3 regions of the Bacillus sp. AMCV2 genome follow, and region 2 is predicted to be linked to each of the others. Evidence: riboswitches for the same ligand, from Rfam matches in the RefSeq annotation. Region 2 holds a riboswitch; each other region holds the start of a gene.
The links. Region 2 has a riboswitch for S-adenosylmethionine ahead of AC0OMA_RS10255 (2-hydroxyacid dehydrogenase). Riboswitches for the same ligand answer to the same signal wherever they lie in the genome.
Positions count from the first base shown of each region.

Region 1: another riboswitch for S-adenosylmethionine. It lies ahead of metN (methionine ABC transporter ATP-binding protein MetN); the one in region 2 lies ahead of AC0OMA_RS10255 (2-hydroxyacid dehydrogenase).
Region 3: another riboswitch for S-adenosylmethionine. It lies ahead of AC0OMA_RS19905 (5-methyltetrahydropteroyltriglutamate--homocysteine S-methyltransferase); the one in region 2 lies ahead of AC0OMA_RS10255 (2-hydroxyacid dehydrogenase).

Region 1 covers NZ_JBVYIB010000002.1:3,191,330-3,194,648, forward strand. Annotated here, with positions in the region: gene metP (methionine ABC transporter permease MetP) at 1-483, opposite strand, end outside; gene metN (methionine ABC transporter ATP-binding protein MetN) at 476-1,501, opposite strand; SAM riboswitch class I at 1,608-1,716, opposite strand; gene AC0OMA_RS16600 (SCP2 sterol-binding domain-containing protein) at 1,831-2,175, opposite strand; gene AC0OMA_RS16605 (thioredoxin family protein) at 2,282-2,602, opposite strand; gene AC0OMA_RS16610 (toprim domain-containing protein) at 2,604-2,966, opposite strand; gene AC0OMA_RS16615 (YusG family protein) at 3,044-3,280, opposite strand.
Region 2 covers NZ_JBVYIB010000002.1:2,035,119-2,038,437, reverse strand. Annotated here, with positions in the region: gene AC0OMA_RS10260 (molybdopterin oxidoreductase family protein) at 1-1,581, opposite strand, end outside; SAM riboswitch class I at 1,729-1,820, shown strand; gene AC0OMA_RS10255 (2-hydroxyacid dehydrogenase) at 1,904-2,938, shown strand; gene AC0OMA_RS10250 (FGGY-family carbohydrate kinase) at 2,956-3,319, shown strand, end outside.
Region 3 covers NZ_JBVYIB010000002.1:3,859,163-3,862,481, reverse strand. Annotated here, with positions in the region: gene AC0OMA_RS19910 (5-methyltetrahydropteroyltriglutamate--homocysteine S-methyltransferase) at 1-537, opposite strand, end outside; SAM riboswitch class I at 615-721, opposite strand; gene AC0OMA_RS19905 (5-methyltetrahydropteroyltriglutamate--homocysteine S-methyltransferase) at 790-1,917, opposite strand; SAM riboswitch class I at 1,911-2,017, opposite strand; gene AC0OMA_RS19900 (LURP-one-related/scramblase family protein) at 2,083-2,571, opposite strand; gene AC0OMA_RS19895 (hypothetical protein) at 2,699-2,953, opposite strand; gene AC0OMA_RS19890 (hypothetical protein) at 3,252-3,319, opposite strand, start outside.

The sequences.
Region 1 (3,319 bases), 1.2 Mb from region 2:
AGCGATGGCAGTAACCGTAATGCCAGAAATAAGAGCAGGCATTGATTCCGGAATCAGCACTTTGAAAATAATCGTAGACGTTTTCGCGCCCATTGATTTAGCGGCTTCAATCACACCTTTATCCACCTCACGCAGCGCGATTTCAACAAGGCGCGCGTAAAATGGTGCCGAGCCGATTACCAGCGCCGGCAATGCGGCGTTTGGCCCTAAGATCGTGCCGACTAAAAATTTCGTAAAACCTAATAGTAAAATAATTAAAATAAGGAACGGAATCGATCTGAATATGTTAACAACGGCCGAAATCACAGAGTTGACCGCTTTATTCTGCCAGAGGCTTCCTTTGCTCGTCAGAAAGAGCAGCAAGCCGAGGATGACCCCGATGACAAAAGCAAACAGTAAAGAAATCAGCGTCATATAAAGTGTTTCATATGTCGCGTTCCATAATTCAGTTAAATCAACGTTCGGGAAGTATTTTTCAAACATTCGTGATCACCTCTGCTTTCACCTGTTTGTCATTAATGAATCGGATCACGTTTTGCACTTCTTCCTCGTCTCCGTCAATGTGGATGAACAGTGAACCGTAAGCCCCATCCTTCGTCTGCGAAATTTTCCCTTGCAGAATATTGACGCTGACATTGAAGTTTCTGATCATCTCTGTAATCAGAGGCTGTTCAGCTGACTCACCGACAAATGTGAGCTGAACCATTTTTCCTGATGCTGTATCATCAAGAAGATGCTGAAGCGTCTCTTTCGTTTCTTCCGGCTCTGTCACCTGTTGAACAAATCGTTTTGTCATTTGTTCCTTTGGATTTTTAAAGACATCGAGAACCTCGCCTTCTTCGACCACCTTGCCGTTTTCCATGACGGCGACTCTGTTGCAGATTTTGCGGATGACATGCATTTCGTGCGTAATCAGCACAATCGTCAAACCGAGTCTTTCATTAATATCGGACAATAGATCCAGAATTGAATCTGTCGTTTGCGGATCTAATGCTGATGTCGCTTCGTCACAAAGGAGAACCTTCGGATTGTTTGCAAGCGCTCTGGCAATTCCGACACGCTGCTTCTGCCCGCCGCTCAGCTGAGACGGATAAGATTTTTCTTTTCCTTCTAAACCTACCAGTTTAATTAGTTCATTGGCGCGCTTGATCCGCTCGCTCTTTTTCACCCCGGCAATTTCCAAAGGAAACATGATATTATCTCTGACAGTCCGCGACCAAAGCAAATTGAAATGCTGGAAAATCATACTGATCTCATGGCGTGCTTTTCTTAAACCGCGTCCATTTACTTCATTAATCTTGGTTCCCGCCACTTCCACGGTTCCTGAGGTTGGTTTCTCAAGGCCGTTCAGCAGACGGATTAAGGAACTTTTACCAGCTCCGCTATATCCTATAATTCCAAAAATCTCACCTTTTTTAATGGAAAGCGAGACATTTTGGACAGCATTGACATCTCCATGTTTCGACTTGTAAACTTTTGAAACATCCTGAAGATTGATCAAAGCAATCACCTGCCTTAACACTATTCTAAGAAATCTTCCGGTTTTTTTCTGCAAAAGAAAAGCCTTTCTGCACACTTGAGCAGAAAGGCTTATATAAAATGCCTTTCTCTCATCTTTCAAAGCGCTGAACGCTTCGTGTGAATTGGCACCATTTCAACAGCGTTGATGGTTGCCGGGCTTCATAGGGCACTTCCCTCCACCTCTCTTGATAAGAGAAATATATAGTCTTTTTCGTCCGGAAATTCTTAATGTAGAATAGCACGGCGAATGATTAAATGTCAATAAAATAAATGATGTCAACTTTTACTATTATAATAATTTATTATTTTTTAATTTTTTAAAATCCTCTGAAAAAATCCATTTGTCAGCCAGAGAATGGCTTCCAGTTTTAACAGGGCCCTGAATGATCCCTTTACTTTGAGGCTTCCGCTCTGAATCAGGTGCTGAAGGGAAATGTCTCCGTGCAATAAATCAATAATTTCTGTTTGGTTTCCGTAAAAGGTCAGGTTGGACGTTTGGGGCGGGGAAACTTTTTTCATTTCTCCCTGTTCGTTTATTGAGACGGTTAAGGCTTCTGCTTCTCCTTGGAAGGTAATGAGCAATGTTGAGGCATTCAAAAGGGGTTTTAAAAACAGATGCTGATACTCATCTTCTAAAACTTCCGCTTTCTCCATATGTACAACCTCCTATTTGTTGGTCATACATACACATTTCTCTCTTTGTCGCAAGAACCCCTTTATAAAACGAACGACAATTTCATTGGATATGCTGAGAAATATGTCATAAATGGGATGCGGAAGATGATTTTTGTTTGATCAGCTCATATAAATAAGAAACGGAATAAAATGCATATCCTCTTTCGACCATCTTTCCGCCTTTAAACAGCAGAAAACAAGGGACGCTTTCAATTTGATACGCTTTTGCGAATGTCGGAGAGTAATTGACATTGTTTTGATAGAAGGCGACATCAGGCAGCATTTCTTTCACCACTGTCAGCATTTTGCTTGCAAGCTGGCAGGTGCCGCAAAACGGAGTATATAAATATAGAAGGTACACATCATCTTCAATGTGGTCAAGTTCGTGTTCTTGGAGTTCTTTCATGCTATACACCTCGGGACTTTCTTTCAAGAAAAATAGTATGGACATTCAGATTCGCACGCAGCAATACAGAGGCGACATGGTGCCTGGGCGCAGCCGCTACTTCCTTATAGGCTCTGTCGATATGGAGATGGCAGGCTTCATTAAATTCACGCTTCAGCTGTTTTCTCAATTTCTCACCTGATTCATCAGCATCAACTAATATATAGACGTCTTTATCATAAAGCTCGTCAGCCAATTCCTCAAGCCTCAGCTGGCTGATTGTTCCGTTTGTGCAGATAATGCGCACCGGCTCATTCAGGACGCTTTCGATTTTCTCTTTATCTGATTTCCCCTCGACAATCATAACCTTTTCCAGCTCATCCATCTTCATCTTGTTCACCTGCCGCGTCAAATTTGAAACGTTCAGATTGTAAAAGAAGGCAGTGAAATTCACCGCCAACATTAACACCAGCCGTTTTCGTAGTCACAATCTACATATTTTGCGTCGTCTCCAGAGACCACATCGGCTGTCTTATAAAATTTCTCATTTTCAAAGGAATAACCGGACTTAAGCTCATATTCATTCATGCTTGTCATTTGGCCGATCATCTCATTATCATGATATAACGAGAGCCGGCCATTTTGAAAGCGGCCTGTCACGTCATTGGTGACATCGAGCTTTTGTTTGTCGAAAGCCATATTGGACACCTCCCATAACGTTAGCGTGTCCAATTGCTT
Region 2 (3,319 bases):
GCCCGGAAACAGTGGCTTTTCGCGTTTCGCTTTCATAAATGAATGCTTAGCAAGTGCATCGTAATCAATCTCTGCCAAATGCGGATTATCTGGATGGTCAAGCGCCTGGCGGATTAATTCTTCATCTGAATCTTTAAGCTCCTGGTCTGTGAATCCCATTGCTTCAGCCAGTAATCGGAACACCTCAGTGTTAGACTTGCTTTCCCCATATCTCTTGATCACCGGCTGCTGAAGCTGAATGTAATGGTGCCAGTAGGAGGTGTAAAAATCAGTATTTTCAAAAGCGGATGTTGCAGGCAGTACAATGTCCGCATATGCAGCCGTTTCCGTTAAAAACAAATCATGAACCACAGTAAACAAGTCTTCCCGCAGCAAGCCCTGTCTGACCTTGTTTGCTTCCGGCGCAACGACGGCCGGGTTTGTTCCGTAAATAAAAAGAGAGCGAATCGGCGGGTCTGTTTCCAAAAGCACCTTGCCAAGCTGATTCATATTAAACGAACTCGGTGTGCGCCCTTGCAATAAGTCGGGCCGCTGCAAGGCATTTGTGTTATATTCTAAAATTCCGCTGTTATGCTTAATTGCGCCGCCCCCTGTGTGCAGCCATTGGCCGGTGATCGCCGGAAGACAGGCAATCGTCCTTACAATCATCCCGCCGTTATCGTGATGCTGGGGTCCGTTTCCGATTCTGATAAAAGAAGGGGAGGTTTCCCCGTACATTTTTGCCAGTCGGTAAATATCTTTGGTACTGACACCGGTGATCATCGACACCTTTTCAGGATCATATTGTTTCACGTGTTCACGGAGCTCTTCATAGCCAACCGTGTACTCGGACAGAAATGCTTCATCATGAAGGTTTTCTTTAAATAAAATGTGCATGATGCCAAGAGCAAGTGCACTGTCGGTTCCAGGCTTTATTGGAATAAACCAATCTGCGAGACGTCCTGTTTGATTTTTATGCACATCGATCACTACAATTTTGGCACCTTGTTTTCGCGCTTTTTGGGCGATTGTAATTTGGTGCATGTTTGTGCTGACCGCATTGATTCCCCAAAAAATAAATAGTTTTGTATGAATAGTTTCCTCAGGATCGATTCCCGCGCTTATGCCCATTGTATATTTATAGCCTTCAGATCCCGCTTTGCTGCAAATCGTCCGTTCAAGCTGGCTTGACCCCATGCGGTAAAAAAAGCGGCGGTCCATTCCTTCAGCTGTCAATTTCCCCATGTTTCCGTAAAAGCTGTAAGGAAGTATGCTTTCAGCTCCCTCTTCATCAATCAGCTGTTTCCAGCGGGAGGTGATCGTATCGATTGCCTCTTCCCAGGAAATCGGTTCAAATATCGCTTGGCCTTTCGCACCTGTTCGTTTGAGCGGTGTAGTCAGCCGCTTTTCATCATAGATGCGCTCCGTCATATTCCGGACTTTGTTGCATATGTTTCCAGCTGTGACAGGATGATCAGGGTCTCCTTGCACTTTTACGATTTTCCCGTCTTTTTTATGTATTAACAATCCGCACTGGTCCGGGCAGTCCAGCGAGCAAACGGATTTGAAAATGCCGTTTTGTTGTGTGGCAAAAGATTTCATGGCCCAGTTCCTCTCTCTAGTTAGATATTTTGTAAGAATTATAACATTTCCGATGATAACGTCAATTCTGAAAAAAGAGATTGACATCAATATGAGACTTCTTTATGATAAACGTATTCTTTATTCTGAAAATTACATACTCAACATTTTCTATCCAGAGAGGTGGAGGGACTGGCCCTATGAAACCTCGGCAACATTATTGTGCCAATTCCAGCAAGCGACAGCTTGAAAGATAGGAAAGCAAGGTTTATACCGGCGTCTGCCTGTAACAGAGCGCGCCTATATATGAATCTCTTTCCATCTTCGGAAAGAGATTTTTTTTATGAAAAATACGATGAAAAGGATGTTTTGCACCATGACGGTTTTGGTTACAGCACCGTACAACGAAGAAGGACGAAAAGAGCTAGAAAACTTGTTTGGCTCAGTTGCTTATCAATCTTGGAAGGAACAAGGCCGGGCATATCGGGAAGATGAACTCATTCAGCTGCTAAAAGCAACAAATGCGACAGGCTTGATTACTGAGCTTGATCAGGTAACAGACAGCGTATTTGCTTCTGTTCCCGAACTTTCATTTGCCGGTGTTTGCAGGGGAATGCCCTCCAATGTGGATGTGGCAGCTGCCTCAAAAAGAGGCATACCTGTTTTTTATACACCAGGGCGGAATGCACAAGCCGTTGCTGAAATGTTTATTGGAAATGTGATTACCTTTCTCCGCCATACCAGCGTCTCGAATCAATGGCTGAAGGATGGAAAGTGGGACAGTGATTACCTACAGGCTTATGTCAAATTTAAAGGAAATGAATTATCAGGAAAAACGGTTGGCATGATTGGGTTCGGGGCGGTTGGTCAAAGGATTGCAAAACTGCTGACTGCATTTGACTGTAAAATAAAGTATTACGATCCATACATTCAAGACGATCATCCGCTGTATGAAAAAGTATCTCTTAAAACGGTGTTTTCAGACAGTGATATCGTTTCTGTCCATCTGCCTCGTACTGAGGAAACACTTGGACTTATTGATCGGAAGTATTTTGATCTGATGAAAGAGAGTGCGATTTTCGTCAACACTTCAAGAGCAGTTGTTGTAAACCGTGAAGATCTTTTATCTGTATTAAAAGAACATAAAATCAGAGGTGCGATATTAGACGTTTTTTATCATGAACCTCCAGAGGAATCAGATTATGAATTGATTTCATTGCCTAATGTTCTGGCAACACCGCATCTCGCTGGAGCAACATTTGAAGTGGAGGATCATCACGTGACGATACTGAATGAAGCCCTCAAAAAGTGGAAGGGTGAAAAAACTCTTAATATTCCGACAGTGTATAACAAGGACGAACTGAAAACAGGGGGATAAGAAAGGAGGCTAAGAGAATGAAAAAACAAAAAGGCTATCTCGTTTTTGATATTGGCACAGGCAATGCGAGGGTAGCGGTCGTGAGTGTAACTGGCAGTGTTCTAACAGTTGAACGGGAGGACATTGTGTATTCCACAGAGACGCTTTACCCGGACAGCCGTTATTTTTCTCCTCAGGTGCTGTGGAAGCAGGTGATGAATTTGGCAAAACGTGCGCTATCCCGTTCGCATGATATTGACATCATTGGTTTGACATCGACGAGCCAAAGACAGGGAATTGTTCTGATCGATCAAAACGGCAATCCTTTTCTCGGGTTGCCGAACATCGATAATCGCGGTCGAGAGTGGGAGGCGAGCATTCCCGATCGGGAAGAGATATACA
Region 3 (3,319 bases), 1.8 Mb from region 2:
TTTGGATACATCATGCTGGAAAAGGTGATAATCTTTTTTATACGCATCCTTTTCCAGTTTTCCGCGGAAAAACAGCATATTCGGGCTTGGAATCGTCATCTTTGGCGTCGCGTCACCGGCAATGCTATGGAGAAATGAATAATCTTCAAGCATTGGGTGAGTTGAAAAGTCGATATCACCTGTGACTTTAATGCCGCGTGCTTTTGTCTGTACGTTATGGAATTGGATTCCGTGCTCAGGAGTAAACGGCTCAACGCCATCTAAGTTTTCCAGGAAATCAAAGTGCCACCATGCTCTGCGGAATTCCCCGTCTGTCACGACGTTCAGGCCGATTTCCTTCTGTTTTTCCACAATGCGGATGATTTCATCGTTTTCAATTTGGCGAAGCTGTTCAGCCGTCATTTCGCCGGCCGCTTTTTGCAGCCGCGCTTTTTTGACGGGCTCAGATCTCAACAGGCTTCCGACTTGATCCGCGCGAAACGGCGGTTTTTTTCTTTGAAGTGATTTTTGTTCTGCGGGTGTTGTTTGTTGTGACATGTTGTCCATTCCTTCTTTCCATTCAAATATAAAAAAGCTCTTCCTTTGGATAAGGAAGAGCTTGCGTGACAATCTCAACCTTATCTTCAAGAGCAATCATTGCTCTAAAGGATTTAGCACCATTCTGTTAAACAGCGGTTGCCGGGTATCGCAGGGCCAGTCCCTCCACCTCTCTTGATAAGGAAAACCTTTTTATGAAATTTTCTGATAGTATCTATTATTCACACATTTTCTATTTCTGTCAATGATAGATTATCTCCACACATCGTTGGCAATGTCGATGACATGGCGAAGCTTTGCCCATTGCTGCTCCTCTGTCAGAAGGTTGCCTTCTTCTGTAGAGGCGAAACCGCACTGCGGGCTCAGGCATAGCTGGTCCAAGCTGACAAAACGCGCGGCTTCATTGATGCGGCGTTTCACATCCTCAGGATTTTCAAGCTCGCCGTATTTCGATGTGATCAAGCCGAGCACAATTTGCAGATCCTTGCGTTTCACAAAACGGAGCGGATCAAAATTTCCTGAGCGGTCATCATCGTATTCCAAGAAAAGGCCGTCAAGGTTTAAGCCGTCCAAAATCGTTTCCGCTACAGCGTCGTACCCTCCTGATGCCGCCCAGGTTGAGCGGAAGTTGCCGCGGCAAATGTGCATTGTGATCGTTAAATCGTCAGGCCGGTCTGCGACGGCATCGTTAATTGTTTTGGCAAATATGGCTGGCAATGTTTCTGGATCACCGCCGAGCGCCCGGACAACCTCTCTGCCTTTTTCCTCAAAGAAGAGAGACCATGACGTATCATCAAGCTGGAGATAACGACAGCCAGCATCATAGAAGGCTTTGATTGCTTTTTTGTACGCTTGGGCCAGATCATGAAAGTATTCCTCTTGATCGTCATAAATCCCTTTATCCGCCTTTTCGCCAAAAAACAGCATATTTGGGCTGGGAATGGTCAATTTTGGCGTCGCGTTACCGGCAATCTCATGTAAAAATTGATAATCAGCAAGCGCTGGGTGGCTCGTAAAATCGAGTTTTCCCGTCACTTTGATGCTGCGCGCTTTCGTTTTTGTGTTATGGAACTGAATCCCCTCAGCCGGGATGAACGGTTCCACACCGTCAAGCCCTTCCAGGAAGTCATAATGCCACCAGGAACGCCGGAATTCCCCGTCTGTTACCACGTTGAGACCGATTTCTTTTTGTTTTTCCACGATGCGGGTGATCTCTTGATTTTCGATATCACGAAGCTGTTCCGCTGTCATCTCACCAGTCGCTTTTTTTTGCCGGGCTTCCTTCACCGGAACGGAACGAAGCAAACTGCCGAATATTGAGCATGTAAAAAGCTCTTCCTTTGTGAAGGAAGAGCTTGAACGATCAAATCTCCGCCTCATCTGCAAGAACGCAATGTTCTTAAGGATTTAGCACCATTCTGTTTGAAACAGCGGTTGCCGGGTATCATAGGGCCAGTCCCTCCACCTCTCTTGATAAGGTACAACTTCATATTCAGATTTCAATTATCTTAATATTATTACTTTTGGATCAATTGTCAATGCTTTTTAGAAAATACTTTCATCTTCATCGTTATATAAAACCATATCAAGCACGATAGCGATGGCAGTGCAAATCAGAACATCTTCCTCGTTTGCAATCTGCAAGTGATAGGAATCACCCCAGCTGAGCCACTTTTTGCTCACTGACATCCGGACATTTTCCCCGTCCGTCAGCTGGAATTCATCCCTCCATAAATCACCATCGATTTCCCAGTTAAGCCCGGAAATCACAAATTTCGGTTTGAAAAACGTTACTTTCTTCGTTACCTCACAAACTGTTTTCCCGCCAATTGAAATCTCATAGCGCGGCAATAAAGACATTAGTTTTTGTTCTATGGAAACGAGCGTTTTTCCGGATGTATCTGTCATTTGTAATGAGTCTCCTAACGAGAAAAAACGTCCCTCCACCTTGAATGTTTCTTGTTCATCCCGGTCATAAATGTGAAATGCATCTTTAAATGAGAACATTTTTTGTTTCATAAATAACTCGATCATTGCTGAAGTCTCCTTTGGGTTTGCCTTGTATGAAATTACGGATAGGTGGCGAAAAGGTTTCAGGCTCTAAATCAAAACAATTTTAAAAGGCTGCGTGATCAGCAGCCTTTTCGTTTGAAATATAGAATTAGGAAAGATGCATCCGGCGTTTTTGGCGGATGGCGTCAAGGTCGATTAGGTTGTTGTGATGAGGTGCAGCTGCTGGCAGAGGGCTTGTCTTTTGCGGTTTGCGGCGATTGTCCTTGCTGAAAGAAAAAAGAAGATAGCCGCATAATGCGATGATAATAAATAGGATCATATTACATACCTCCCAAAAAAAGTTTTGGTACTCTCTATTGTACGGATAAAAAGTCAAAAAGTATTCAAAAAATTCTAAATCAATAAATAACGAGAAACTGTCCCTCTAAAACAGTATAACCTGATGACCTGAAAATAGTCTTGAATTACGCTGTTTGCTCTTGTTGATGATTGGTTCTATAGTTACTATCGACGATAAAATAAATTCCTTTATATAACTTTTAACCTAAGTTTATGTAATTCTAATTACCTGTTTTTGGGTGCTGTTTTCTTGCTTGTTTGGTTTATACCCTATTTTGCGGAATTGAACACAAAAAACCCAAATTACGGAGCATTTGGGCGGTACGGGTGAATACGGATTGTATTTAGGGGATTTGAATGTTTTATTTGAAGAAGCGTTTGAACATTTTTCTGATTTTTTGAAATGGGCTGGATTTCTTTTGCATGTTAA